DNA from 2 places in the Stenotrophomonas sp. YJH_SMC_133 genome. Region 2 is predicted to be linked to the other one. Evidence: riboswitches for the same ligand, from Rfam matches in the RefSeq annotation. Region 2 holds a riboswitch; the other holds the start of a gene.
The links. A riboswitch is a leader RNA that binds a small molecule or an ion and turns the genes downstream of it on or off. The one in region 2 is predicted to bind glycine.
Positions count from the first base shown of each region.

Region 1: another riboswitch for glycine. It lies ahead of gcvP (aminomethyl-transferring glycine dehydrogenase); the one in region 2 lies ahead of AC5P78_RS03185 (trimeric intracellular cation channel family protein).

Region 1 is NZ_JCAFTW010000001.1:84,315-99,254, reverse strand. It holds gene AC5P78_RS00405 (ArnT family glycosyltransferase) at 1-276, shown strand, start outside; gene AC5P78_RS00400 (phosphatase PAP2 family protein) at 388-1,140, shown strand; gene AC5P78_RS00395 (phosphoethanolamine transferase) at 1,137-2,786, shown strand; gene AC5P78_RS00390 (M2 family metallopeptidase) at 3,408-5,372, shown strand; gene AC5P78_RS00385 (hypothetical protein) at 5,667-6,059, opposite strand; gene AC5P78_RS00380 (siderophore-interacting protein) at 6,128-7,024, opposite strand; gene AC5P78_RS00375 (multidrug effflux MFS transporter) at 7,165-8,391, opposite strand; glycine riboswitch at 8,691-8,793, shown strand; gene gcvP (aminomethyl-transferring glycine dehydrogenase) at 8,856-11,723, shown strand; gene AC5P78_RS00365 (VOC family protein) at 11,817-12,227, opposite strand; gene AC5P78_RS00360 (amino acid permease) at 12,331-13,698, opposite strand; gene AC5P78_RS00355 (helix-turn-helix transcriptional regulator) at 13,781-14,503, opposite strand; gene AC5P78_RS00350 (catalase) at 14,618-14,940, shown strand, end outside.
Region 2 is NZ_JCAFTW010000002.1:133,107-148,046, reverse strand. It holds gene AC5P78_RS03225 (hypothetical protein) at 1-215, opposite strand, end outside; gene AC5P78_RS03220 (primosomal protein N') at 629-2,806, shown strand; gene AC5P78_RS03215 (glutathione S-transferase family protein) at 2,903-3,523, opposite strand; gene AC5P78_RS03210 (NYN domain-containing protein) at 3,666-4,445, opposite strand; gene AC5P78_RS03205 (NAD(P)/FAD-dependent oxidoreductase) at 4,569-5,849, shown strand; gene AC5P78_RS03200 (hypothetical protein) at 5,941-6,396, opposite strand; gene AC5P78_RS03195 (nuclear transport factor 2 family protein) at 6,402-6,833, opposite strand; gene AC5P78_RS03190 (GIY-YIG nuclease family protein) at 6,905-7,180, opposite strand; glycine riboswitch at 7,221-7,310, shown strand; glycine riboswitch at 7,324-7,429, shown strand; gene AC5P78_RS03185 (trimeric intracellular cation channel family protein) at 7,512-8,129, shown strand; gene AC5P78_RS03180 (3-deoxy-7-phosphoheptulonate synthase) at 8,298-9,371, opposite strand; gene AC5P78_RS03175 (hypothetical protein) at 9,667-9,924, opposite strand; gene AC5P78_RS03170 (DUF6616 family protein) at 10,037-10,375, opposite strand; gene AC5P78_RS03165 (DNA alkylation repair protein) at 10,423-11,163, opposite strand; gene AC5P78_RS03160 (MarR family winged helix-turn-helix transcriptional regulator) at 11,160-11,660, opposite strand; gene AC5P78_RS03155 (sensor histidine kinase) at 11,733-13,031, opposite strand; gene AC5P78_RS03150 (response regulator) at 13,064-13,771, opposite strand; gene AC5P78_RS03145 (aspartyl protease family protein) at 13,878-14,807, shown strand; gene AC5P78_RS03140 (serine hydrolase domain-containing protein) at 14,875-14,940, shown strand, end outside.

The DNA.
Region 1 (14,940 bases), on a different contig from region 2:
GAGCAGAACCTGCTGCAGGCCGACCGCCCGGTACGCGAATTCGGCTTCAAGCGGCCCTGGGCAGAGCAATGGCATGACGCCGGCCCTTGGCTCGCTGAGGCGCCGGACAAGCGCTGGCTGCTGGTGCTGGACGATGCGATGAGCCCCTGCGTGGATCCGGCCAAAGTGATCGACATCGGTGTTGCCAACAGGAATCGTTGGCAACTGCTTCCCGGTACCGCATGGAACCCGGAGTGTCACGCCGAGCGGACAGGATCGACTGCCGAAGAAGACTGAACGTTGACATGCGCCTGGGACTCATTAACCCGGCGCGAACGGGCGTCCGACCCTTCTCCGACATCAAGGTGACGAGCATGAGCGCGGATTCCCGAACCGCCCCTTCCCAGCATGCCCGTCCGTCCCCTTGATTCGGTAGCGCCGCTTGCGACATCACCACTGGCGTCTCGATTTGCGGTAACTCACCTCTGGCTGCCTGTCGCAATCGGCCTGCCATTGTTTACGCTGCTGATGGACTTCGGCGGTGATCAATGGGTGGCCGATCACCTGTTCCGTCTTGAAGGCAGCCACTGGGCGCTGCAGGACGCCTGGATCACCCGCAGCGTCGTGCACAAGGCCGGCAAATGGTTGAGCACGGCGGCAGCGCTGGTCGTGACCCTGCTGTGCTTCCACCACTGGCGTAGGGGTCGCGATCGCACCCTGCAATGGGCGCTGCTTTATGTCGTGATTGCCATGGCACTGGGCACCGGCGTGATCTCCCTGCTGAAGTCGCTGGTGCCGATGGAATGCCCCTGGGACCTGCTGCGCTACGGTGGCCACCAGCCTTTCATCGGTCTGTTCACCCTGCGCCCGGAAGGCATGCCGGCACAGGCCTGCTTCCCGGCAGGCCACGCCAGCGCAGGCTATGCGTGGCTCTGCCTGTATTTCTTCGCGTTGCTGTGGCGGCCGTCCTGGCGCTGGACCGGGCTCTGGATCGGCCTCGGCACCGGCCTGGTGTTCGGGATCAGCCAGCAGTTGCGGGGCGCCCATTTCCTTTCGCATGACATCGCCACCGCGTTGATATGTTGGCTGCTTTCGTTGGGCCTGTATGTTCTGATCCACCGTCAGCTGGACCGTCCCCACCGCCAGGAGGCAAACGCATGAGTGCATCGGTCCAACGCTCCGCCCGCCTCCCCACCCTTGCGGGTCTTCGCAACTGGCGGCCGCAGCTCTCCACGGAAGCACTGATCGCGCTGACCAGCCTGTTCTTCGCGGTGGCCGGCAACGGCCTGTTCTGGCACAGCGCGATGGCGAGCCATCCGGGCAGCCTGCGTTACGCGCTTTCGCTGCTGCTGTTGCTGCTGGGCGCGCACGGCGTGCTGCTGGGCATCCTGGTCTGGCGCTGGAATGCCAAAGTGGCAATCAGCCTGTTGCTGCTGGTGACGGCGTTCGCTGCGCACTACATGAGCCGCTACCACATCTATCTGGATGCGGACATGCTGCGCAACGTGCTGGCGACCGACCCGAAGGAGAGCCGCGAGCTGATGACCGTATCGCTGCTGTGGCCGCTGCTGCTGCTGGCCGTGCTGCCGATGGTGGTGCTGTGGCGCGTGCAGCTGCGCCGACGCAGTTGGGGCCGCAGCCTGCTGTGGCGACTCGGCTTCCTGGTCGTGGCGGCGGCGACCGCAGTTGGCGGTGCGCTGATCTCGTTCCAGGATGTCTCGGCGCTGATGCGCAACCAGCGCGAAGTACGCTATCTCGCCACACCGGCCAACGTGCTGCTCGGTATGCCGCGCGCGCTGCGTGGCGACAATCCGGTGCAGCGCGCGCCGAAGCTGCCGATCGGCACCGACGCCAAGGCCACGCCACGCGCCCTGGCCAGCAAGCCGCGCCTGCTGGTGATCGTCATGGGCGAGACCGTGCGCGCGCAGAACTGGGGGCTCAACGGCGGCCGCAACACCACCCCGGAGTTGGCCCAGGCACCGGTGATCAACTTCCCCGACATGCACTCCTGCGGCACCAGCACCGAAGTGTCGCTGCCGTGCCTGTTCTCGCCGTGGGGACGCCACGACTACGATGAAAAGAAGATCCGTGCACACCAGTCGCTGCTGCACGTACTGAACCGCGCCGGCATCGCACCGTTGTGGCGTGACAACCAGTCCGGCTGCAAGGGCGTCTGCGAAGGGCTGGAGTTCCAGTCGCTGTCCGATGCGACCACCCCGGGGCTGTGCGCCGATGGCCGCTGCATGGACGAGATCCTGCTGCAGGACCTGGCCACCCAGGTGCGTGCCAAGCCAGGCGACCGCGTGGTGGTGCTGCACCAGCTGGGCAACCACGGCCCGGCCTACTTCGAGCGTTACCCGGCAGCCTTCGCGCGCTTCAAGCCAACATGCGACACCCGTGACATCGGCCGTTGCTCTCGCGAAGAGATCACCAACAGCTATGACAACGCGGTGTTGTACACCGATCATTTCCTGAGCAAGACCATCGGCACCCTGCAGGGCATGCAGGATTACGACACGGCGATGATCTACCTGTCCGACCATGGTGAATCGCTGGGCGAGAAGGGCCTGTTCCTGCATGGCGTGCCGTATGCGATCGCTCCGGCCGAGCAGACCCGCGTACCGATGACGATGTGGTTCTCGCCGGGCTTCGCCAGCAGCCGTGGGTTGGACCTGCAGTGCGTGCGCAAGCGTTCGGCGGCGTATACCGACCACGACAACCTGTTCCCGTCGGTGCTGGGCCTGATGCAGGTCAAGACCTCGCTGTACGAGCGCGATCGCGACCTGTTCGCCAACTGCGAAGGTTGAGGGTTGTTCGGCAGGGCTTTCAGCCCTGCACCCGCGGTAGTGCCGGCCGCTGGTCGGCAGCCTCGACAGCAACAGCAACAGCAACAGCAACAGCAAATGCTGGCATTCCGTGGATTGGCGGGGTGGGTCCGGTGGCGGGGGACGCTGCAAGTACGTCCATGTAAGCTCGGTCGCCGCATCCATGCGGCTCACGCCCCCGCCACCGGACCCACCCCGCCTTCGACAGTTTTCCGCGCTCTGTTGGACATGCCGATGGGGTCGGATCCGTTTTCCGTAGGAAAACGGATCCGACCCCATTTTGATTGTCGATATCTGACAGATGTGTCGACCAAGGTCGACACCTACCGACAGCACATGGAATCTGTCAGAGGTGGGGCGGTGTCGGAGTGCGGGGTGTCAGCCGCATGGATGCGGCTGCCAAGCCTACACGGACGTACTTGCGGCGTCCCCGCACTCCGACACCGCCCCGCCAAACCACGGATAGTCCGCTGTTGCTTCGGCCTTCGCCGTTGCTTGAAAGCCTCTGCGGGTGCCGGGCGCCGCCCGGCCGACTTCCGCCACTTGCGGTCGCAGCCACTGCCCACTAGCCTTCGGCCGTCGTTCACCACCCAAGGACCGCCCGTGAAACACCGTCATCTCCTGCTGGCCTCGGCAATCGCCGCCGCCACGCTGGCCCTGGCCGCCTGCAAGAAGGAAGCTGCCCCAGGCACCGATACCGCCAGCAGCAGCGCCCCGGCCGGCGAAACCGCCGACCAGTTCGTGGCCCGCATCAATGCCGAATTCAAGGCCGCCTACCCGGAGATGACCTCGGCGCAGTGGCTGTCTTCCACCTACATCAACAGTGATTCCGAACGCATCGCGGCCAAGGCCAACGAGCGCTCGCTGACCCAGCTCAACAGCTGGATCGAACAGGCCGCCAAATTCGATGGCAAGCCGATGAGCGAGGACAGCAAGCGTGCGATCCACCTGCTGAAACTGATGTCCTCGATGCCGGCGCCGCGCGATCCGGCCAAGCTGGCCGAGCTGACCCAGATCGCCACCCGCATGGAAGGCAGCTACGGCGCCGGCAAGTACTGCACCGACGCCAACGATCCGAACTCCTGCCGCCAGCTGGGCGAGCTGGAACAGGTACTGGCGCGCAGCCGCGACTACGACAATCAGCTTGACGCCTGGCAGGGCTGGCACAGCACCACCAAGAGCATGCGCGGCGACTACCAGAAGTTCGTCGGCCTGGTGAACGAAGGCGCCAAGGGCATGGGTTTCACCGATGCCGGCCAGATGTGGCGCAGCGGCTACGACATGCCGCCGGAGCAGATCGGCCCGGAAACCGACCGCCTGTGGGAACAGGTCAAGCCGATGTACGAGCAGCTGCACTGCTACGCGCGCGGCAAGCTGGACAAGACCTATGGCAAGGACAAGGCCGAAGTGGGGAATGGCCTGATCGCCGCGCACCTGCTGGGCAACATGTGGCAGCAGGACTGGTCGAACCTGTGGGACCAGCTGGAACCGTACCCGGGCGCCGGCAGCCTGGACATCACCGCGGCGCTGGAAAAGCAGTACCAGACCAACCTGAGCGCGGCGCTGGCCAAGGCCGGCAAGGATGCGAACGTGGCCGCGCAGTACAAGGCGCAGCGCGAGGCCGAACTGCGTACCGCCAAGCAGATGACCGAGCGCGCGCAGGACTTCTACGTGTCGCTGGGCATGCCGTCGCTGCCGCAGTCCTACTGGGAAAAAACCCAGTTCATCAAGCCTGACGACCGCGACGTGGTCTGCCACGCCAGCGCCTGGGACATGAACATGGAAGGCGACGTGCGCACCAAGATGTGCATCAAGCCGAACGAAGAGAACTTCACCACCATCTACCACGAGCTGGGCCACATCTATTACGACCTGGCCTACAACCCGCTGCCACCGCTGTTCCAGGGCGGTGCCAACGATGGCTTCCATGAAGCGATCGGCGACACCATCGTGCTGGCGATGACGCCCAAGTACCTCAGCTCGATCGGCCTGGTCGATGCGCCGACCGAAAGCCGCGAGGCGGTCATCAACAACCAGATGCGCATGGCGCTGTCAGGCGTGTCGTTCCTGCCGTTCGGGCTGATGATCGACCGCTGGCGCTGGGGCGTGTTCGATGGCTCGATTACTGCCGACAACTACAACAAGGCGTGGTGGGACCTGAAGGCCAAGTACCAGGGCGTGGCGCCGGCCAGCACCCGTGGCGAAGAGTTCTTCGATCCGGGCGCGAAGTACCACGTGCCGGGCAACACTCCGTACACCCGCTACTTCCTGGCGCGCATCCTGCAGTTCCAGTTCTACAAGGGCCTGTGCGACGCGTCCGGCTACAAGGGCCCGCTGCATGAGTGCACCTTCTACGGCAACAAGGAAGCCGGCCAGAAGTACTGGGCGATGCTGAGCAAGGGTGCCAGCCAGCCGTGGCAGGCCACGCTGAAGGAGCTGACCGGTACCGACAAGCTCGATGCCGGCCCGATGATCGAGTACTTCACCCCGGTCAACGAGTGGCTGAAGCAGCAGAACGAAGGCCAGATGTGCGGCTGGCAGGCCAGCGCGGCCCCGGCGGCGAAATGAAAAAAGGGGCGGGTCCGCGAGGATCCGTCCCTTTCTGGTAGTGCCGGCCGCTGGCCGGCAACTACGCGATGAAGACCCAACGGGCAGCCGGCCAGCGGCCGGCTCTACCGAAACGGCAGTCAAAGGCCAGATGTGCGGCTGGCAGGCCAACGCGGCCCCGGCGACGAAATGAAAAAAGGGGCGGATCCGAAAGGATCCGCCCCTTTCCGGTAGTGCCGGCCGCTGGCCGGCAACTACGCGATGAAGACCCAACAGCTGGCAGCCAGCCAGCGGCCGGCTCTACCGCAACAGCGGTCAGCTGTTCTTCTTCGCGGCCATCGCTGCGGCCAGCTCGGCCTTGAATTCCTCGAAGGTCTGGCCCTTCTCCCTGGCTTCGGCCTGTGCGGCATCGCGCAGCGCGTCGGAGTACATCAGGCGCACCGGCGTGCCATTGCGTTCGTGCAGCTCACCGGCCTGCATGATCAGCGCCAGCACCTGTGCGGCGCTTTCGCTGTGGCCGGCAATGCGGCCATCCATGCCCAGCACCCATTCGCCGTCGCGGCGCACGACACCGGCCAGCAGGGTGCGCTGTGCATCGCGCAGTTCCGCATGCGGCTCCACCGGCGAGGCCTGCGCGGCGGCCTTGTTGGCGGCCTGCTTTTCCTGGCGACGGCGCTGGTCGCGGCGGGTCTTGGAGCTGGTGGACATGGTGCGGTACCGCTGCGAAGGGGGGCGCAAGGATAGCGCACCCCGCCCGCAGCACCGCTTCACACCCCTCAGTCCAGCACTTTGCCGTGCCGCCAGTAGCCCATGAAGGTGATCGCGCGGCGGTCCAGCCCGCAGTCGCGCACCAGATGGCGACGGATCGCCATCACCGCCCCCGCCTCGCCCGCCACCCAGGCGTACAGCGGCCCGGCCACCCGGGTATCGGCCTGCTCCCAGAGGATCTGCGTATCGACGTCGATCTCCTCCAGCGCATCGCAGGCAGTCACGCCCGAGGTCGCTGCCAACCGCGCCTGGACCGCCTGCAGCAACCGCTGTCCGTAGGCGGCCTGCCAGCGCGGCAGCCAGACCAGCTCGGCGCTGGAGGGCGCCTTCAGGTGCACCGCATCACCGGCCTGCGCCACCTCCAGCAGCGCCAGCGTGCGCGGTGGGTCGACCATGGCCGCCAGTTCCTCGAGGATGCCGGCCACCGCAGGCAACGCGGTTTCATCGGCCACCAGCAGCACCTGGCCGACACCGGCCGGTGGCTTCCACTCCCAGCCCTCGCTGCTCCCGGCACAGTCGGCGTCCGGGGCCAGCAGCACCACGCGGTCGCCTGGGCGGGCGTGCATGGCCCAGCGCGAGGCGGGGCCGGTTTCGCCATGGATGACGAAATCGACGTCGACCTCGCCCTGCTCGGCGCGCAACTGGCGGATGGTGTAGGTACGCATCGGCGGGCGCTTGTCGTCCGGCAGGGCCCGGTAGCGTGGGTACCAGTCTTCACCGCTGGGGACCTGCGGCACCTCCTGGCCGGGCAAGGGGAAGAACACCTTGATGCGCTGGTCAGGGCCTTCGGTCTTCATCCGCGCCACGTCGGCACCGGTGAACACCATGCGGTCCAGGGAAGGGGAAAGAACGCGGCGCTCCTTCAGCGCCACCTCGAACAGGCGGTAGGTCTGCTGCGCAGCCATGGGGAACCTCATGCAACGACATCGGATTGGCTGGCTGTCGTGCATCCACGCACCGGCTGGCTGGAGTGCCCAGCCTAGTCCGGTCGTTCCTCTTCGCAAGCGTTGCGGGCAAAGCGGCCGGCCCTACCCCTGCGCGCTGCTCAATGGCCCGTGCAGGCCGCCTGTGCCGCGCGTTCACGCTGGTGTTCCCAGTACCAGAACACGAAGCCGGCGGCGAAGAACGCGGCCTGCCCCAGCGCCAGGTGCAGCGGGCTGGCGCTGAGCAGCGGCGACACCACGCCGGCCACCACCGTGCTGATCATCAGCTGCACGAAGGCCTGCAGCGACGAGGCCAGGCCGCGCTGGTGCGGGTACATGTCCAGCACCGCCAGCGCCAGGATCGGGAAGATCAGCGCCATGCCCATGCCACCCAGGAAGATCGGCAGCACCGCCCACGGCAGCACGAACTGCGGCGACAGCGCCACGTAGCCGACATTCAGCAGCACCGACAGCGCACACAGGCCGAAACCAATGGACACCTGGCGGGTGGGCGTGGTGTGCCCGGCCATGCGCCCGGACAGGAACGAGCCGGTGGTCATGCCGCCGATGGTGGGGATGAACAGCCAGGCAAAACCACCCTCGCCCAGATGCAGGTGCTGCATCACGAACACCGGCGCCGAGGAGATGTACAGGAAAATGCCGCCGAAACCGATGCTGCCGGCCAGCGCCAGGCGCAGGAACCGCGGGTTGAAACCGATGCGCACGTAATCACGCAGCAGCACGCGCGGCGACAACGGCACCCGTGCCTCCACCGGATGGGTTTCCGGCAGGTAGCGTGCGGTGGCCGCCAGCAGGAGCAGCGCAAACACCACCAGGAACCAGAAAATCAGTGGCCAGCCGGCGCCACTGAGCAGGATCCAGCCGCCAATGATCGGTGCGATGGCCGGAGCGATGCCGAACAGCATCGATACCTGGCTCATCAGGCGCTGCGCATCGTGGCCGTGGTACAGGTCGCGGATCACCGCGCGGCCGACGATCATGCCGACGCCTGCTGACAGGCCCTGCAGCGCACGGAACGCCAGCAGCGTGGTCAGGTCGGTGGACAGCGCGCAGCCGACCGAAGCGCCGACGAACACCACCAGGCCACCGAGGATCACCCGCTTGCGGCCCCAGGCGTCGGACAGCGGACCGTGCGCCAGGCTCATCAGGCCGTAGAACAGCAGGTACACGCTGATGGTCTGCTGCACCGCCACTTCGTCCACCGCCAGGCGCTGGGCCAGCTGCGGGAACGCGGGGAAGATGGTGTCGATCGAGAACGGACCGAACATGGCCAGGCCGGCGAGCAGCAGGGCCATGCGGCGGGTGGAGGGAGCAACAGCGGCGGTCATGGGAAAGGCGTCCGGCAGGGCCATGCGCGGCACGCACGGCGGGCGCCGGTCCCCTGCAGCAGGGACGGCGCCAGATGAATTCGGGTATCCGCCCATCATAGGTGGGGAATGCGCCTGATGCCATGCAGCAGTGCACAAAACGCACGGACGGGCCATCGGCCATTCAGGCGCGGCCGCCAGGTCCGAAGGCGGCCGCCGCGCCCGCAACGGGCTATAATCGGCGGGCAACACGGTGGGAGAAGCGGAACACCGCTGCCGAAGGCGCAACGCCCGTAATCGCTCAGGCCCGATACCACCCGTAACACAACTCTGGAGAGACCGGTTCGATCCGGCGCCGAAGGGGCACGAAGCTGCGGTCCGCCGCGCTTTTAAACTCTCAGGCAAAAGGACAGAGGGGCGCCCCGCAGACCGCCGACCGGCGGCTTGTGCCCGTGCGTGTGCCCTTTCCTGACGGATCCTTCGCCATGTCCCAGAACACCCCTTCCCTGCGTGAGCTCGAGCACCACAACGCGTTCGTCGAGCGCCACATCGGCCCCAACGACGCCGAGATCGCGCAGATGCTCGACGTCGTCGGCCACGCGTCGCTGGATGCGATGACCGACGCCATCGTGCCGGCCAAGATCAAGTCGCCGGCACCGCTGGCACTGCCGGAGTCGATGACCGAAGTGCAGGCACTGGCGAAGATCCGTGCGATCGCCGACAAGAACACCGTGCTGCGCAGCTTCATCGGCCAGGGTTACTACGGTACCCACACGCCGAACGTGATCCTGCGCAACATCCTGGAAAACCCGGCGTGGTACACCGCCTACACCCCGTACCAGGCGGAAATCTCGCAGGGCCGCATGGAAGCGCTGATCAACTTCCAGACCCTGTGCGCCGACCTGACCGGCATGGAAATCGCCAACGCCTCGCTGCTGGACGAAGCCACCGCCGCCGCCGAAGCGATGACCCTGGCCAAGCGTTCGGCCAAGTCGAAGTCGGACACCTTCTTCGTGCACGACGCCGTGCACCCGCAGACCCTGGAACTGCTGCGCACGCGCGCCGAGCCGATGGGCATCGTGCTGCGCGTCGGCACCCCGGCCGAAGCGCTGGAGTCGGAAGCCTTCGGCCTGCTGCTGCAGTACCCGGATACCTTCGGCCAGGTCGGCGACTACAAGGCGCTGGTCGACGCTGTGCACGCACGTGGCGGCCTGGTGGCCGTGGCCACCGACCTGTTGGCACTGACCCTGCTGGCCGCCCCGGGCGAATGGGGCGCGGACATCGTGGTCGGCAACAGCCAGCGTTTCGGCGTGCCGTTCGGCTTCGGTGGCCCGCACGCCGCCTTCATGGCCTGCCGTGACGCCTACAAGCGCTCGATGCCGGGCCGCCTGATCGGCGTTTCGATCGATGCCCAGGGCAACCCGGCCTACCGCCTGACCCTGCAGACCCGCGAACAGCACATCCGCCGCGAGAAGGCCACCTCCAACATCTGTACCGCGCAGGTGCTGCTGGCGGTGATGGCCTCGATGTACGCCGTTTACCACGGCCCGGAAGGCCTCACCCGCATTGCCCGCCGCACCCATCGACTGGCCTCGATCCTGGCCGCAGCGCTGCGCAATGCCGGCGTGCAGGTCGGTGGCGACTTCTTCGACACCCTGCACGTCACCGGCGTGCATGCCGATGAAATCCATGCCAAAGCACGCGCCGCCGGTTACAACCTGCGCGCGATCGACAGCGACTCGGTCGGCATCAGCCTGGACGAGACCACCACCCGCGCCGACATCGTCGCCGTGGCTGCGGTGTTCGGTGCCACGCTGGACGTCGACGCGCTGGATGCCAGCACCGCCGACGCGCTGCCGGCCGGCCTGCTGCGCCAGTCCGCGTTCCTGACCCACCCGGTGTTCAACACCCACCACAGCGAGCACGAACTGCTGCGCTACCTGCGTTCGCTGGCCGACAAGGACCTGGCGATGGACCGCACGATGATCCCGCTGGGTTCGTGCACCATGAAGCTCAACGCCACCGCCGAGATGATCCCGGTGACCTGGCCGGAGTTCTCGCAGATCCACCCGCTGGTGCCGGCCGACCAGGCGCTGGGCTACAAGGAACTGATCGACACGCTGGAAGCGATGCTGGTCGAATGCACCGGCTACGACGCGGTCAGCCTGCAGCCGAACTCCGGCGCACAGGGCGAGTACGCCGGCCTGCTGGCGATCCGCGCCTACCACCGCTCGCGCGGCGAAGGCCACCGCGACATCTGCCTGATCCCCGATTCGGCGCACGGCACCAACCCGGCCTCGGCGCAGATGTGCGGCATGAAGGTGGTGGTCACCAAGACCGATGCCAACGGCAACGTCGATGTGGAAGACATCCGCCTCAACGCCGAGAAGTACAGCGACCGCCTGGCCGCGATCATGATGACCTACCCGTCCACGCACGGCGTGTTCGAGGAAGAGGTGGTCGAGATCTGCGAGATCATCCACCAGCACGGCGGCCAGGTGTACACCGACGGCGCCAACATGAACGCCCTGGTCGGCGTGGCCAAGCCCGGCAAGTGGGGTTCGGACGTTTCGCACCTGAACCTGCACAAGACCTTCTGCATCCCGCACGGCGGCGGCGGCCCGGGCGTCGGCCCGTGCGCGGTCAAGGAACACCTGGCCCCGTTCCTGCCGGGCAAGCTGGGTGACAACGGCCCGGTCGGCATGGTCAGCGCCGCCAGCTTCGGCAGCGCCTCGATCCTGCCGATCAGCTGGATGTACATCGCGATGATGGGCCGCGAAGGCCTGCGCAAGGCCACCCAGGTCGCGCAGCTCAACGCCAACTACATCGCCAAGCGCCTGGCCCCGCACTTCAAGACCCTGTACACCGGCCGCAACGGCCTGGTAGCACACGAGTGCATCCTCGACGTACGCCCGCTGGAGAAGACCAGCGGCATCGGCGCCGAGGACGTCGCCAAGCGCCTGATCGACTTCGGCTTCCACGCCCCGACCCTGAGCTTCCCGGTGGCCGGCACGCTGATGGTCGAACCGACCGAGAGCGAATCGCTGCACGAGCTGGACCGCTTCATCGACGCGATGATCCAGATCCGCGAGGAGATCACCGCGATCGAAGACGGCCGCCTGGACCGCGAGGACAACCCGCTGAAGAACGCGCCGCACACCGCCACCGCGGTGACCGCCAGCGAGTGGACCCACGCCTACCCGCGCGAACTGGCTGCCTTCCCGCTGGCCAGCCTGAAGCAGAGCAAGTACTGGCCGCCGGTGGCGCGCGTCGACAACGTGTACGGCGACAAGAACGTGATGTGCGCCTGCATCCCGGTCGATGCCTACAAGGATGATGAAGTCGAGGCTTGATTCCTCGCGGCATCGGTAAAGAGAACGGCCCGCGCAAGCGGGCCGTTTTCATGAGGGCGGGTGGACCAGGGTCCACACCCACGGTAATCCCGATCACGGGTCCGGCATCTGCCCCAGGCTCAACTGCCACGACACGCCGAAGCGATCCTGCACCCAGCCGTAGCGGTTGCTGAAGTCATAGTCGCCCACCGGCATCAGCCAGTGGCCGCCCTCGCCCAGCACGCGCGCGGCGCGCTCGAACTGCTCGGCGCCGGAGCACTCGACGAACAGCGAGATCGACGGGCTGAAGGTGAAATCGTGCACGTCCAGGCTGTCAAAGCACAGGTAGTGGGTGCCACCGAGCAGGAAGATGGCCTGTCGGACCTGCCCGGGCACGCCGGCACCGGCGCCGTCCGGATGGCGCTGCATTGCCAGCAGGCGGAAATCGGCGAAGGCCTCGGCGTACAGGGCCAGGGCGGCCTCGGCCTGGCCGGTAAACATCAGGAAGGGGCGACTGCGCAGCATGCGGTACTCCCGGTCGACGGGCCGATGACGGCCCACACGATCAGGATGGCACGGCAGATGTGCAGCCCCCGTGGTAGTGCCGGCCGCTGGCCGGCAGCTTCAGTCACGCCTCGCGCATGCGCCGTGCGATGGCGCTGCCGGCGGCGATCGTGGCGGTCAGCGCCACCATCGACAGGAACTGCAGGCGGGTGTGCGACTCGCTCAGCAGCAGGCCGAAGATCAGCGCCAGGATCGCCAGCGCGCAGCAGGTCAGCCACGGGAAGCCCGCCATGCGGAACGGCAGCCGGGTACCCAGGCGATCCGCGCGGCGGCGCAACACCAGTTGCGAGACCAGCGACAGCGTCCACACCAGCAGGCAGGTGGAACCGACGATGTTCAGCAGCACCGGCAGCACCCGGTCCGGGAACAGCAGTTCCATCACCGTGGCGGCGAAACCGAACAGCACGCTGGCCAGCACGGCAATCACCGGCACCTGGCGCGGATCGGTCCAGCCCAGCACCGCCGGCGCTTCGCGGCGCTGCGCCAGTGAATACATCATGCGCGAGGCGCCGTAGAGGTTGGCATTGAGTGCCGACAGCAGCGCGATCACCGCAATCAGGGTGATGGCGGTGCCGGCGCCCGGAATACGGGCAATGTCCAGCACGGCGGCGAACGGCGACTTCAACGCTTCGCTGGTCCACGGCACGACGGCGATGATCACGCTCAGCGAGCCGATGTAGAACACCAGGATGCGCCACGCCACGGTGCGGATGGCACGGGCGATGCTGCGCTCCGGATCTTCGGTCTCCGCCGCCGCAACGGCGACGATCTCGGTGCCACCGAAGGCAAAAACGACAACCAGCAGTGCAGCGCCAATACCGGCCAGGCCCTTCGGTGCGAAGCCACCATGCTCGGTGAAGTTGCTCAGGCCCGGCGAGGTCACCTGCGGCAGCCAGCCCATCAGCAGCGCCACGCCGATGGCGATGAAGGCCAGGATCGCCGCCACCTTGAGGATGGCGAACCAGAATTCGAACTCGCCGAAGTTCTTCACCCCGAGCAGGTTGATCGCGGTGAAGAACAGCATGAAGGCCAGCGCCGCCATCGGTACAGGTACTGCTGGCCAGACGGTGGCCAGCAGCCCGGCCGCTCCCACCGCCTCGGCGGCGATCACGATCACCAGCTGCACCCACCACAACCAGCCGACGGTGGAACCGGCGGTGGCGCCCATGGCATCGGCGGCATAGACCGAGAACGCGCCGCTGGTCGGTTTGGCCGCCGCCATTTCGCCCAGAGCGTTCATCACGATGATCACCAGCGCGCCGGCGACCAGATACGACACCAGGACCGCCGGACCGGCCGCCTGCACACCCACGCCCGAGCCGAGGAACAGGCCGGCACCGATGGCGCTGCCCAGGCCCATCATGATCAGCTGGCGGGGCTTGAGCGAATGTCCGAGGCGGGACGGCGAAGCGGTCGGAATCGAGTTGGGCATCGGCAGGGCTGGCGGCGGGCTACAGGGGCGACACCTTACCCTGTCCCATGCCCGCGGGGATAGGCACAGCGCAGCAGGCGGCTCAGGCCAGTGCCGGCTCTCCGACACTGCCACCAATACGGGCGCGGTAGGCACGCGGCGAGAAACCGGTTTCAGCCTTGAACTTGCGGGTAAAGGCGCTCTGGTCGCTGAAACCGCAGGCCTGGCCGATGCTGGCGATGCTCTCGTCACCGTGCAGCAGGTGCATGGCCATCTGGATCCGCAGCCGGGTCAGCACCTGCTGCGGGGTCATCTGGAACACCTTGCGGAAGCTGCGCTCCAGCTTGGACAGCGAAAAGCCGGTGATGTCCAGCAGGGTCTGCATGCGCACGTTCTCGGCGTAGTGCGCGTTGAGGTGGGCCAGCGCCAGCCGCAGCTGCTCGTACTGGGTACCCAGACTGTCCTTCTGGCCAAGGTCGCGGGAAATGCCGATCAGGCCCTCGATGGCCCCATCGACCACCAGCGGACGCTTGCAGGTCAGGCACCAGCCCGGTTCGCGGTTGGCGAACAGGTGCAGCTCCATCAGGTTCTCGATCACCTCACCGGCCAGCACGCGGGCGTCCTGGTCCACGTAGTCGGCGCTCAGCCCGGTCGGGTAGATCTCCGCCGCGGTACGCCCGATCACGTCCTTGCGGGCGCGCAGGCCCAGCCGCCGCAGCATGGTCTGGTTGACGTGGGTGTAACGCCCCTGAAGGTCCTTGATGAAGAACAGCACATCCGGGATGGCGTCGAACAGGGCTTCGATGTCGGCGGGCTCGACTCGCATGGAACAAGCATACCCGAGCCTGCTTTTGCCTGTACGTTCACCTTTGCCGGACCTCGGTTTAACGGGCCCGGTTCCAGTGTCGTGGTTCTCTTTGAGCATCCGGAGCCAACGTCAATGGCCGCCAGCAAGCCGACCGGCAAGCGCGCAACCACCCACGCCGAGAACCACCACCGCGGCAACGGCGATGAACTGCACCAGCAGGCCGGGGGCAGTCATCCGGCGATGACCACCGATCAGGGCATCCCGGTGGCAGACAACCAGAACTCCCTGCGCCAGGGACCTCGGGGGCCTACGCTGCTGGAGGACTTCATCCTGCGCGAGAAGATCACCCACTTCGACCATGAGCGCATTCCCGAGCGCATCGTGCACGCCCGCGGCAGCGCTGCGCATGGCTACTTCGAGTTGACCCGATCACTGAAGGCGCATACCCGCGCGCG
Region 2 (14,940 bases):
AGCAGGGTCCAGAAGCGGATCGGCCACTGCGCCATCGGCAGGTCGCTGGCGACCGCGGCGAAGGCGCGCATCACCGCCACCAGGGTCTGCTCGGCTCGCGCGGCATCGCCGCACTGCAGCTCAGCCACCACCAGGGCACGGCGCTCGACGCCGCGCAGGAACGCCGACAGCGCGCCGGCCGCGGTCGAGGAAACAGGGGCGGGCACAGCCGTCATCGGTCACTCCAAAGGTCTGCCGGCATGATAGCGGCAGCCCATCGGCACCCGTAGGACTTGCGCGCGCAGGCACTTCGTGCTGCAGGTTGTGCACAGCACCACGCCCGCCTCGGGGAAAACTGCGGCATCCAGCTGAATTCACTCTGTTTCAGCAATGTTTCACACTCAAGTTGTTGATTTTGAATGACTTTGAAGTGTGGCGATTTTTTGACCAACCCAAGCGTGAGCTCGTCGCCATCGGCCTCCTGCGTTCCCGTCGACCGGTAACGCACAACGTTATCCACAGAACATGTGGATAAGACTGAATCTCCAATGGACACCGATATTTAGGTGACATTTATGATTCGACGAGGGCCCCCCGGCAGTCTCTGGCCCCTGCCATCCGCGCGCGCATGGCCCGTTACACTGGCCCGATGCTTTCACCCATTCCGACCCTGCAGGTCGCCCTGCCCGTCCCGCTGCCGCGCCTGTTCGACTACCTGTCACCAGAGGGCGATGGCCCCACGGTCGCGGTCGGCTGCCGCCTGAAGGTGCCGTTCGGCAACCGCGAGCTGGTCGGCGTAGTGATGGGGCACGGCCAGACCGATGACGGCCAGGGACTGCGCCAGGCCTTGGCCTGGTGCGACCCGCAACCGCTGCTCCAGGGCGAGCTGTGGCACAGCCTGCAGTGGCTGGCGCGCTACACCCATGCGCCACTGGGCGAGGTGCTGAGCACCGCCCTGCCGGGCCCGCTGCGCCATGGCGACGCCCTGCCCGACACCCATCACTGGGGCTGGCAGCTGACCGCCGAAGGCCGCGCCCAGCGCGAAAAACTGCGCGCCGGCAGCCGCCCCCGGCAGCTGGCCGAGCTGCTGGCCGACGCCATCGTCGATGAGGACGTGCTGGGCGAACGCATGGACGACTGGCGCACCGCCGCGCGCAGCCTGGCCAAGCGCGAGCTGGCCGAACGCGTGGCGCTGCGCGTCGCTCCGCAGCACGCGCAGCCACTGCCTGGCCCCACCCTCAACACGGAGCAGGCAGAGGCCGTGGCGGCGATCAACGCAGTCGAGGGCTTCCAACCGTTCCTGCTGGATGGCGTAACCGGCAGCGGCAAGACCGAGGTCTACCTGCAGGCCATCATCCACTGCTTGGCCCAAGGCAAGCAGGCGCTGGTGCTGGTGCCGGAAATCGGCCTCACCCCGCAGACCCTGGCACGCTTCCGCGGCCGCCTCGGCATCGCCGTGCATGCACTGCATTCGGGGTTGAACGACAACGAGCGCGCCCGGGTCTGGGCGGCGGCTTCGCGCGGCGAGGCACGGGTGATCGTCGGCACCCGCTCGGCGGTGTTCACGCCGCTGCCGCAGGCCGGCCTGCTGATCGTCGACGAGGAGCATGACGGCAGCTACAAGCAGCAGGACGGCATCCGCTACCACGCACGCGATTTCGCTCTGGTCCGGGGCAAGGCGCTGGGCGTTCCGGTTCTGCTGGGCAGCGCTACGCCTTCACTGGAGACGCTGCACAACGCCTATGCCGGGCGCTACACCCACCTGCGCCTGAAGCAGCGTGCCGGTGATGCGCGGCCACCGCGCGTGCGCATCCTTGATGTGCGCAAGCGACCATTGCATGACGGCCTCTCGGCCGACGTGCTGGCCGGCATTGGCGAGCACCTGCAGCGCGGCCAGCAGGTGCTGGTGTTCAAGAACCGCCGTGGCTATGCGCCGGTACTGCTGTGCCACGACTGCGGCTGGACCGCGCCATGCAACCGCTGCGATGCACCGATGACCGTGCATGGCGGCGGTCGTCGCCTGCAGTGCCATCACTGCGGTGCGCGGCAACCGGCGCCGCTGGCATGCCCCGCGTGCGGGAGTCTGGCGCTGCAACCGCAGGGCATCGGCACCGAGCGCCTGGAAGAACATCTCACCGCCGCCTTCGCCGACTTCCCGGTGGTGCGCATCGACCGCAGCACCACCTCGCGACGCGATGCACTGGAACAACAGCTGGCGAAACTGGGCGACCAGCCCGGCATCCTGGTCGGCACGCAGATCCTGGCCAAGGGCCACGACCTGCCCAAGCTGACCCTGGTGGTGGTGGTCGGCATCGACGAGGGCCTGTTCTCGGCCGACTTCCGCGCCAGCGAGAAACTGGCGCAGCAGCTGATCCAGGTCGCCGGTCGCGCCGGACGCGCGCGCGACCCGGGCGAAGTCTGGCTGCAGACGCATCACCCGGGGCACCCACTGCTGGAGACCCTGGTCAGCGGTGGCTACCACCCGTTCGCGCAGGCCGAGTTGAACCAGCGCCAGGCCGCAGGATTCCCGCCGTTCGCGCATCTGGCGCTGATGCGCGCCGAAGCGCAGCAGGTGGAGCATGCCAATGCATTCCTGCTGGCAGCGCGACAGCTGCTGGGCGAGCAGGACGTGGTGGAAGCCTATGGACCCATGCCGGCGCCGATGCCACGGCGCGCCGGTTACCAGCGCGCCCAGCTGCTGCTGTCTGCCGCGCAGCGGCCACCGCTGCACGGGGTGCTTTCGCAACTGGTACCGCAGCTGTATGCGCTGCCGGAAGCACGCAAGGTCCGCTGGTCGCTGGATGTGGATCCGACGGATCTTTATTGAGGGGTCAGAGCCTACCCGTCGGGTGGGATCCGACCCCGATGCCCTGGGGTCGGATCCCTTTTCGCAGAAAAGGGCTCTGACCCCGGACGCTTTCGCTTACGTCAGCGGCGACATCACGCCGCGCTGGTAGGCGGGGCGCTCGCGAAGACGGGCGTACCAGTCGGCCAGGTGCGGCAGTTCCGGACGCTGGATCGGCAGTTCGAACCAGGCATAGATCAGCGAGCCCAGCGGGATGTCACCCATCGCGAATGTCTCGCCGGACAGCCACGGCTGCTTGGCCAGGGTGGCATCGGCCATCGCCAGGTAGTCGCCGGCGCGCACGATGGCGGCATTGATCCGCGCTTCGTCGCGGTCGGCCGGAGCGGTGCGCATGATGCCCCAGATCAGGTCGGTGTACAGCGGCGCCATGCGCGAGGTGCTCCAGTCCATCCACTTCTCGGCCTGGGCGCGTTCCATCGGGTCTTCGGCGTACAGCGTGCCCAGCGCGTAGCGCGCACTCAGGTAGCGCACGATGGCGTTCGATTCCCACAGCGGCAGGCCGTGGTCTTCGATCACCGGTACCAGGCCATTGGGATTCATCGCCTGGTATTCCGGCGTCTGCGTGCCGCCGTGGCTGCCACCGACCTCGATGGACTCGTACGGCAGGCCGATTTCCTCGGCACACCACAGCACCTTGCGGACGTTGCTGGAATTGCGACGGCCCCAGATCTTCAACATGCGGTATTCCTTGCTGGCAATGCGAGCGGCAACGATACCCCTGATCGGGCGGGGTGTGTGCATGCCGGATGCGGGATCTGGCATCCGGGGATTGCCGGCCAGCGGCCGGCACTACCGGTTCCTTGCTGGCCAGCGGCCGGCATTACCGGTTCTTTTTCGGCAGCGCGCGCACGTAGGACGACTTGCCATCCTTCTTCAGTTCGAACAGGCCGATCGCCGCCAGCAGATCGCTGAGCTTGCCGTAGCCGTAGTTGCGCGGGTCGAACGACGCCTGGTTGCCGATCTGGCTGCCGACCGGGCCGAGGTGCGACCAGCCATCCTCGCCCTCGGCCGCGGACACCGCGCGGCGCAGCATCTTCACCAGCCGCGTGTCGCTGCGCATTTCCGCACCGCTCTTGCGCGGGCGCGCATCGTCGTTGGCCACCGGTTCGTTCGAGGCCTGTTCGCTGGATGCCTGTTCGGTATCCGGCACGCTGGCGTGGGTCTGGCCCAGTGCTTCCAGGTAGGTGAATTTCGAGCACGCGTTGACGAACGGCTCGGGTGTTTTCTTCTCGCCGAAACCGTACACCTTCACGCCATCGGTCAACAGGCGCATCACCATCGGGGTGAAGTCCGCATCGCTGGAGACGATGGCAAAGCCATCCAGGTTGCGCGCGTACAGCAGGTCCATGGCATCGATCACCATCGCCATGTCCGAGGCATTCTTGCCCTTGCTGTAGGCGAACTGCTGGATGGGACGGATCGCATACTCATGCAGCACCGCTTCCCACCCCTTCAGTCGCGGGCTCTTCCAGTTGCCATAGGCGCGGCGCACGTTGGCCACCCCATAGCGGGCCACTTCGGCCAACACCTCGTCGATCTTCGAGGCCGGCGCATTGTCGGCGTCGATCAACAGGGCGATGCGCTTTTCCGGTTCGCTCATGGACTCCTCGCGGGCGGTTGCCTGAACCCGAGTATCGCCGATCCACGCGGGCGCTGACGTGACAGGCGGCCGCCGTGCGAAGATTCCAGGCGCTTCCCCCAATGCCCCCACTGGAGTGAGTCGATGAGTCGCGAGCGCGTTCCCCACCTGGTTGTTGTCGGCGGCGGTTTCGCCGGTCTCTGGGCCACCCGTGCCCTGGCCCGCGAGCGCATACGCATCACCCTGGTCGACCGCCGCAACCATCATCTGTTCCAGCCGCTGCTGTACCAGGTGGCCACCGCCGGCCTGTCCGCGCCGGATATCGCTGCACCACTGCGCCATATCCTCGGCCACCAGCGCAACGTGGAAGTCCGCCTCGGCGAAGTGGTCGCCATCGACAAACAGGCCCGGCAGATCCGCATGGCCGATGGCAGCACGCTGGACTACGACAGCCTGCTGCTGGCCACCGGCGCCACCCACGCCTACTTCGGCAACGACCAGTGGGCCGATGATGCGCCCGGCCTGAAGACGCTGGACGATGCGATCGCGCTGCGCCGCAAGCTGCTGCTGGCGTTCGAGCGTGCCGAAGCAGAACCGGACCCGACGAAGAAGGCCGCATGGCTGAGCTTCGCGGTGGTCGGTGGCGGTCCCACTGGTGTTGAACTGGCCGGCACCCTGGCCGAGATCGCGCGGCATACGTTGCGCAACGAATTCCGCCACATCGACCCGGCCAGCGCCAAGGTGCGGCTGGTCGAGGCCGGCCCGCGCGTGCTGTCCTCGTTCCCGGAAGTACTTTCGCTGAAAGCACGCCGCCAGCTGGAAAAGCTGGGCGTGGAAGTGCTGACCGGTACCCCGGTGAGCGACATCGACAGCCAGGGCTTCACGCTCGGTGACCAGTTCGTACCGGCCCGCACCGTGGTCTGGGCCGCCGGCGTGGCCGCTTCACCGCTGGCGCGCACGCTGGACGTGCCGCTGGACCGCGCCGGCCGCGTGCCGGTGCAACCGGACCTGACCCTGCCCGATCACCCGGAGCTGTTCGTGGCCGGTGACCTGGCCGCACTGAGCCAGGCCGACGGCAAGCCGGTACCCGGCGTGGCACCCGCTGCCAAGCAGATGGGCAAATACGTGGCCGAGGTGATCCGCGCACGCCTGCACGGCAAGCCCGAGCCCGGCCCGTTCAAGTACGCCGACTACGGCAACCTGGCCACCATCGGTCGCATGGCCGCGATCGTGCACTTGGGCCGGCTGCAGCTGTCGGGCGTGCTGGCCTGGTGGTTCTGGCTGGCCGCGCACGTGTTCTTCCTGATCGGCTTCCGCAACCGCATCGTAGTGCTGCTGAACTGGGCCGTGGCGTACTGGAGCTACCAGCGCAGCGCGCGCATCATCTTCGGCGATGACCAGGAAGACCGGCGACCGAGGCGGTAGTGCCCGCCGCTGGCCGGCTGCCACGCGGTCCGATCCCTTTCCGCAGGAAAGGGCTCTGACTCCGTCAACATCATCCATGCATGGCGTGGATCTACCGCTTCATCGGGCCGCCGGGCGCCCGCCGTTTCGACCATGCGCGGCAGAAGTCCTCCTTCCTTGCGGTGTCGGCAATCTGCGCGGCACTCCAGTTGCGGGTAATCCAGATCGTCAGTGCCGTGCTGCTCAGATGCCAGCGCAGCATGTCGTGCCGTGGCTGCCGCCAAAGATGGCGGCGGGCAATCCAGAACGCCTCCCGTTCCACCTCTGGCACCTTCTTCTTCATCGCGTCGTCGTCGAAGAACTGCGCGGCGAAACTCCAGGGATTCATCGGCTGAAATCCTGTTCGCGGTTCACTGCTGCACGCAGCCACACCACTGGGCGCACGGTCTGCTGGCTTCGGCCAACCGCCCACCAGGGCAAGCCCGAGCAGGTACAGCAGGCCAGGCAGCAGTGCGATGCCGGCGGCCAGTACGACGACGGAGACCCATGCCTTACCGGCGGCACGCATCGTGCTCACTTCGCCTTCGGTTTCGGGTACCACAACGCGTTGACGATGACCCAGCGCTGGTCGAAGCGCCCCATGTGGAAGTAATCGACGAACCACGGCGTTTCCAATCGCACCGAGGCGGCATTGCCGGTCACGTCCAGCACCGTGCAGCGGCGGTCCCATTGATCCTTCGGGGTTTTCAGCGCGCCCTGCTTCGTCAGCGCGACCAGTTCTTCCTTCGACATGCGGCGCAGGCCCAGCCGCTCGTCGGGCGTATCGCCGAGGACCGCGCGCTTGGCCAGGTCCGGGTGCAGGGAGCGGGCGACGCGCTGCGGGTCGGCCTCCAGCTGGCCGTCGACGTAGTCATGGCAGGTGGCTTCGATGGCCGCGAGGGTGGCCGGGTCGGCAGCGGGACTGGTTGACGCGGAGAGAGCGAACAACAGGGCGACGGTGGACATCCGGGTCTCCAGCGCTGAGGGCTGGGCGATCATCGCATGGCGGCACAGAGGCATCCATGTATGCCATGGATCTACAGGGACCCAGCATCCACCGCCTGCAGCCAGGCCAGCTTGCGTTCGCGCGGCTGCTGCTTGAGCTGCCATTCGGCCCGCGAGGCGGCGGCCCGGTCCGGGTACTCGCGCACGGCCAGCACCCGCAGCGGCGGCCGGGCCCGGGTGTAGCGCGCGCCCTTGCCAGCCTGATGGGCGGCGAAACGCGCGTCCACGTCGGTGCTGATGCCGGCGTAATAGCTGCCATCGCGACATTCGAGCAGGTACAGGAACCACGGGCGGAGGGACGGGGCCATGCCCGGATTATGCCGTGCTGCACTGCAGCGGATATACTGGCGCCCGAATGCAGGAGAGAGGCGCCGCGCTGGCGCCCGCCGAAGGCGCAGGCTCCCATGATCGCTCAGGCCGGTGGGCTGGAATCCCACCAACCATGCATTCGACTCGCCGAGCTGGAGAGAGGTCACCGGGCATGCCCGGGACGATCCGCCGAAGGGGCACGCGGCCCATGCCGCTGAACTCTCAGGCAAAAGGACAGCGGGAGCGGCACCGGTCATCGTCATTCCGTCATTGCGCAGGCAATGGCGGCGTCCGCGCATGGCCGGCCCCACCGCGCCCGGAGCCTGCCCCATGTTGCTGTCCATCATCTACCTGATCGCCATTTCCGCCGAAGCCATGACCGGCGCACTTTCTGCCGGCCGCCGCCGCATGGACCTGTTCGGCGTGGTCATGATCGCCTGCGTCACCGCCCTCGGCGGTGGTTCACTGCGCGACATCCTGCTCGGCCACTACCCGCTGGGCTGGGTGAAGCATCCCGAGTACCTGGGCTTCACCGTGTGCGCGGCGCTGATCGCCACCTGGGTGGCGCGCTGGATGCACCACTTCCGCCGCACCTTCCTGGTGCTCGATGGCCTGGGCCTGATCGCCTTCACCCTGATCGGCTGCTCGATTGCGCGCGAAGCCGGCCATGCGATGCCGATCGTGCTGATCGCCGGCATGCTGACCGGCGCGTTCGGCGGCGTGCTGCGCGACATCCTCTGCAACGAGGTGCCGCTGATCTTCCAGAAGGAGCTGTACGCGATCATCGCACTGCTGACCGGCGCGGCCTACCTGTTGCTGCTGCACTGGGGCGTGGCCGACGCCACCGCGATCCTGTGCTGCCTCGGCGGCGGCTTCGCGCTGCGCCTGCTGGCGATCCACTACCGCTGGGAAATGCCGAAGTTCGTGTATCACGACGAAGTGCATTGAGGTTCGCGCGGCGGAATCCGCACCACCCCGGCGATGTACCTGGCGCTGTCGCTCATGCGCAGCGCCAGGCGCATCGCCGGTGCAGATGGGCCGGTCTCCAACTCCGACCGGCCCTGATCGCGGCCGCACCCCCGCAGGCGCTGGCCGCCATCCACACACGTGCCGCACTCAAGCGGCTTCGGACACCTTCACGTCGCGACGGGCGCGCACGGCCGCGGCCAGTCGCTCCAGCACCGTCACGGTGGTGTCCCAGTCGATGCAGCCATCGGTGATGCTCTGCCCGTAGACCAGCGGTTGGCCTTCCACCAGTTCCTGGCGACCACCGACCAGATGGCTCTCGATCATCACACCGACGATGCGCTGTTCACCGTCTTCCAACTGAACGGCGATGTCCTCGATCACCTTCGGCTGGTTGTCCGGATTCTTCAGGCTGTTGGCATGGCTGGCGTCGATCATCAGACGAGTCGGCAGCTTGGCCTTGGCCAGCGCCTGGCAGGCCTCGGCGACACTGCCTGCATCGTAGTTCGGCTGCTTGCCGCCGCGCAGGATCACATGGCAATCCGGGTTGCCAGTGGTCGACACGATGGCGGTGCCGCCCTGCTTGGTGACCGACAGGAAGTGATGCGGATTGGAGGCCGCACCCACCGCGTCGGCGGCGATCTTCACGTTGCCATCGGTGCCGTTCTTGAAGCCGACCGGGCACGACAGCCCCGAGGCCAGTTCGCGGTGCACCTGGCTTTCGGTGGTGCGCGCACCAATGGCGCCCCAGGCCACCAGATCGGCGATGTATTGCGGCGAGATCACGTCGAGGAACTCGACGCCGGCCGGCAGGCCGAGCTTGTTGATGTCGCGCAGCAGGCCACGGGCGATGCGCAGGCCCTTGTCGATCCTGAAGCTGCCGTCCAGGTCCGGATCGTTGATCAGGCCCTTCCAGCCCACCGTGGTGCGCGGCTTCTCGAAGTACACGCGCATCACGATTTCAAGTTCCCCGGCCAGCGCGTCACGCAGCGGCTTCAGGCGCTGGGCGTACTCGATGGCGGCCTTCGGGTCGTGGATCGAGCATGGGCCAACCACCACTGCCAGGCGGTCGTCACGGCCATGCAGGATCTGGTGCAGGGCCGCGCGCGAGGCGCTGACGGTGTCGGAGGCTTCATCGTCACACGGCAGCATCGCCAGCAGCTGGGCAGGCGGTGTCAGCGGTTCGATGGTGCGGATACGCAGGTCGTCGGTGTGCGGGGGCATTGGGGGAGGTCTCCGGAACGTTGGGGGTCCCCAGCGTGGCGGCATGAAAAAAGCCGCCAGGTTCGCTGGCGGCTTTCGGGAATGCGTCTGAAGCTTTCTTCAGGGTGAGCGCAGTCCTTCCTCCGCCAGTGGCTTCGGAAAGTAATACCAGTAAAAGCGGGTGGCGGCTGCGTTCATGGGTTGTATTGATAGCACAGCTTTTGCGCAGTGCAAAATGTTTCATCCGCAACTGGGGACGCGGTTCAGCGAGATGCGCGCCGGCCCTGCCCACGCGGCGGCAACCACGCAACGTCGCTCATTTGCCATGCACTTCCACGTCCAGCAGCAGGCCCTCATGGATGTCGGCCCAGCGTTCCAGCACGCGATCCAGTTCCTGCCGGGCCTCGTCCAGCTGCTCGGGGTTGAGCAGGGAACGCGCGGTGTAAAGATCGGAAACCAAGCGCCGCAGGGCCGATTCCTGGATGGCCACCGACGGCCCCTCCAGCCCCGGCAACTGCAACGCCGGGCTGTCGCCAAGAGGGCCGAACAGCGTGACCTGGAGCGTGCTCTGCATGATCGACCTTCCTGCGGATGGAAATGGGCAATGTCCTGTTTACCGCGTCTGGGTGACAGGCGCATGTGCCACCCATGCCCAGCACCGGGATCTGCCGGCGTCTGCCGCCCCGCTACAAGGCGGCCAGGTCGGCAAGGTGCTGGGCCATGCTGTCCATCGCGCCTACCGCCTGGGTGGTGGTGAAGTACTCATGCCAGCCGGTAGCGGCAATGCCGGCCATCAACGCATCGACCTCCTCGCGGCTTGCGCAGCGCCAGACCGCATAGAACTGCTCATCGCTGCCGTGCGGTACGCCCGAGGCAACGCGGCCCATCGCCAGCGGCGTGATGCGGACCGGATCGAACTGCTGCATGCCGGCGCCGATACGGGCGAAGAAGGCATTCCGCTGCTCGGGCGGAAGTGTGGTCCAGGCAGGGGTGGCGGTGTAGAGCTCGATGAAGGTGTGCGACATGGTGGTTCTTCCTTGAGGGTTCGGGGGTTGCCGGCCAGCGGCCGGCACTACCGGAGCGAGCGCAGCGCGCGTTTGCGGATGTAGGCGTTGGCGTCGCTGTGGCGCTCATGCTGCCAACGCGTACACAGCTGGCGCAGCCACTGCGGCTGAGTCTTGCCGGCATCGTTGAGCCAATTTCCGACCGAATCCTGCACATAGCGTTCCGGATCGTCGGCCAGTGCTTCCAGCAGCGCGGATGCATGTTCCGGGTGCTGCTTGAACAGTGCGATGTGCGTGGCCCAGACACCGCGCGGACGCAGTGCTTCGCAGGCGAAGCGGCGCAGGTACGGCGATGTTTCCTGTGACCACGGTTGCAGGTGCTCCAGCGCCTGCAGTGGTGCGGCAACGATGTCCGTGCGTAGTGCCAGCCACGCCCATTCGCGCACACCGAAATGGGGGTCATCGGCCAGTGTGCGCATCTGCTGCAGCTTCCCTGCCAGCGTTGCGCGGGCATCTCTGCCGATCAGGTAGCAGGCCCAGCCGCGCACTGTATCGGAGCTGTGATGCTGCCAGAGCGCAGGCGCCCCCTGCCCCGCCTCACGCAGCAGTTGCGCAGCCAGGGCCATGCGCAGCGTGATGCCCTTGCCTGAGGCGTCCCGCATGCGTTGCAGCGCCTCCGGTGCAAGCGCAGGCGCCACCACCTGCAGCAGCGCGGCAAAATCCACTGCCAGGCATTCTGCCAGATGGGTGGCGGGGACGCGGCCGGTGTTGAGTGCTTGCCGGCGTTCCGCAGGAATGGCCGTGCTCATGCTGCGGATTCCCGCCCGGCGTCCGTGTGCTGCCAGACCTTGTGCAGCAGCTGTGACAGCTGCTGCTGTTCATCAGCATCCAGGCCGTTGAACAGCCCACCGATCCATTGCGTGTGCTGCTCGAACAGCGATTCGGCCAAACGCTTTCCCGGTGCGGTCAGCACGATCTGCAGGCGGCGGCCATCCCCGTCATCGTTGCGACGCTGCAGCAGGCCTTCGCGCTGCAGGCCATCGAGCAGGCCGCTGATGGTGGCGCGGGTCACGCCGGCGCGCTCGGCCAGCACATGCGGCGGCAGTGCGCCACCGGCCCCGTGCAACAGGAACAGCACGATGAAGCGACCCTCGCTGAGCCCATGCGGTGCCAGCCGCGCGGCGCAGTCGCGATCGATCGACGAGGACAGCGAGAGCAGCTGGAAACACAGGCGCAGCGGCGCGATGTTGGCGTGACCGCGTCGCTGCGCTTCCTCGATCAGGGCATGGTGCTTGGCTTCGATCATCTCACGCACGCGATATGGTTAGGCGCCTAATCATACAGCCGAACAGCCGCTGCCTGTAAACCACAGCCGATATCAGGTGAACTTTCCCAGCAGCAGGCACGCAATCAGCCCGCCGCCCTCCCGGTGCAGCAGCTGCAGTTCGCCCGCGTGCCGCCTCGCCACATTGGCGGCCACTGCCAGCCCAAGTCCCGCTCCACCGGTGGTGCGACTACGAGAACGCTCGCTGCGCTGGAACGGTTGCAGCAGGCGTACTCGGTCGCCCTCGGCGATACCTGGGCCCCGATCCATCACCTCCAGCTGGACCCCTCGCTCAACCACGGCAAGTCGCAGTTCCACCGCCCCGGCATAGCGATCGGCATTGTCGATAAGGTTGTCGAACGCGCGCCGAAGCAGCAGCGCGTCGCCGTGCCAGGGCAGACTGTCCGGCCCCTGGATGGAGATCTCGACACCGCGCAGCAACGCTGCCTGCACGCACTCCTCCAGCAGCGCGGCCAGATCCAGCGGGCGCATCTGCAACGGCTGCAGTTCACCGCGTGCGTAATCGAGCACCTGCTCGATCATCGTGTCCATGCGCTCGATGTCCGCCACCATCCGGGCCGCCTGTGGTGTGGGCGCGAACTCGGCGCGCAGTCGCAGGCCGGTCAATGGTGTGCGCAGGTCGTGCGCCACTGCAGCCAGCATATGGGTCATGTCCTGGGCCTGCGCACGCAGGCGCTCTCGACCGGTGCCGATCGCGGCGGCCAGCATCTGTACCTCGCGCGGGCCATCATCCGGCAGGGGCGTGTCGGCTTGCAGGTCCACGCGTGCACTGGCATCGGCCAAGCGTCGTAGTGGACGCCCCAGCCGGATCGATGCCCACGCCGCCAGCGGCGCCAGCAACACGGCACCGCCCAGCAGCGCCAGTATCACCTGTCGCCGCCAAGCTGCCAGATCACTGTGATCGCTGCCGACCACCCGCCAGCGGCCATCGGCCTGGCGCACGCCCAGTTCAAACGGCGGCCATTGCATCGCGGTCAGCAGCGCGGCCTGCGCCTTCAGTACACCGACCCGCGCCGTGCCGTCGAGCACCTCGCCGCCTTCGATGACCTGCACATCAGGCGCCTTGCCCTGTCCGCTCCAGACCAGGCGCACCTCCTTCGCCGGCAAACCCATCTGCAGCGCCGCCAACTGGCTGAGCCAGTCACTGGCATTGCCCTTTGGTGGCGCATCCTGCGTCGCCAGATGCAGGCCCAGTGGTGCCGCGGCCTGCTCCCCCCGCAGCACCTGCACGGCCTGGTCCAACCGCATCGGTGGCGGCGCGGGCCGAGGCATCCAGCCAACCACGGCCACGCTGACCAGTGTCGCCAGCAGCAGGCTGGCCAGGGCCAGCATCGTGATCCAACGCGCGGTCGGCCACCGGCTGTTCACAGCACCTGTACCTCGGCGTGGAAGCGATAGCCTTCGCCACGCGATGTCTGCACCAGGGCTTCCGCACCGGGCGAGGCCTGCCCGAGCTTGCGGCGCAGGCGGCTGATGGCCAGGTCGACCGCGCGGTCGACGCTGTCACTCGGCTCGCCACGGCTCAGCTGCAGCAGCTGCTCGCGCCCCAGTACCCGCCCGGGGCGTTCGGCCAGCGCCAGCAACAGGCTGAATTCACCACGGCTGAGCACCAGCTCGTTCCCATCCGGCGCCAGCAGGCGACGTTGTTCCGGCAGCAACCGCCAACCAGAAAAGCGCAGTTCACTGGCTACCTGCGCGCGCAGCTTGTCCTGCCGGCGCAGCAGCGCGCGTACCCGCGCCAGCAGCTCGCGCGGGTCGAACGGCTTGGCCAGGTAGTCGTCCGCGCCCATCTCCAGGCCGATCACCCTGTCCGGTGCGCTGCCCATCGCCGACAGCATCAGGATCGGAATGGCCCGTGCCTGCAGCCGGCGGCAGACCGACAGGCCATCCTCACCGGGCATCATCCAGTCGAGGATGATCACGTCCGGGCGATCGACCTGCAGCAGCACGTCCAGCGCCGTCGCGTCCGCTGCCACCCGTACCTGGTAGCCATGCAGCAACAGGCAATCGGCGATGGCATCACGGATGCTGGCGTCGTCATCGACAACGATGACACGGGCGGGAGTCGTCATGCAGGCAGTATCAGGCAGGTCTGTATCAGGACGGTATCAACGCCGATATTCCCGCGATACGCCACTGCGCGCCAATGGTCACCCATGATCACTGCGGAGACCTGCCTTGCGCCTCATCCCATTCGTCCTGCTTGCTGCCCCGCTGGCTGCGCTGGCGTCCGATTCCCCCGAACACATCCTGCCGATGTGGATGCAGGGCGGTCATCCGGCCGTGGCCGTGTCGCTGGACGGGCGTGCCGAACCGCTGCGCTTCGTGGTCGACAGCGCGGCAGGCGCCACGCTGGTCGATGACCGCGTCGTGCGGCGCTACGGTCTGGGAGATGCGGATGCGGAGGTATCACAGGCCCAAGGGGCAAGTGCAGCCTCCGCGCGGCTGCAGCGCATACGCAGAACGTCCTGGCAGCTGGGCAGTTGGCAGCTGCAGGCCCAAGCCATGAAGGTCGATCTGTCGTCGTTGCCGAAGGACGATGATCCGGCCATTGACGGCTTGATCGGCAACGATCTGACCGGACGCTGGGACACCCGTTGGGACTTCGGCCGCAATCAACTGGCGCTGTGGACACCCGGCGGATTGAACCTGGAAGGACCGGGTTGCCAGCCCAATGCGCTGCCCGGACGCACTGACGGCCTGCGCCAGTTCGGCTTCATCATGCTTGCACTGGGCGCGCCCTCGGTGGACGCCATCGCCGTGGTCGACACCGGTGCCGCGCAGACCGTCCTCAACGCCGAAGCAGCCCGCGCACTGGGGCTGCGCACCGACGGCAGCGACGCACGGGTGCGGGTGCGTGAAAAGGGCACCGAAGGCCTGGGCGGCGGAAAGCAGGCAACCTGGCTGTACACCCTGCCCGGCATGGCCGGCAACGGCTGGCAGCACCCCTCGATGGAGGTCCGCATCAGCGAACTGCCAGTGTTCAAGGCGATCGGCCTGGAGGGCCGGCCGGCGCTGATCCTTGGTGCGGATGCAATGCGCGGCGGCCAGGTGGACATTGGTGCCGGCGCGTCCCGGATCTGCCTGCGCCGGCCGCAGGCCAGCTGACATCCGGCAATGACGCCAGCGGCAGCCTGGCGTAGCATCGCCGTGCGCCCCACCAGGAGTTCCACGCATGTGCCGTGCTGCCCTGATGTTGCTGACGCTGTTCCCGCTGGCCGTGCTGGCTGCACCTCCCCCG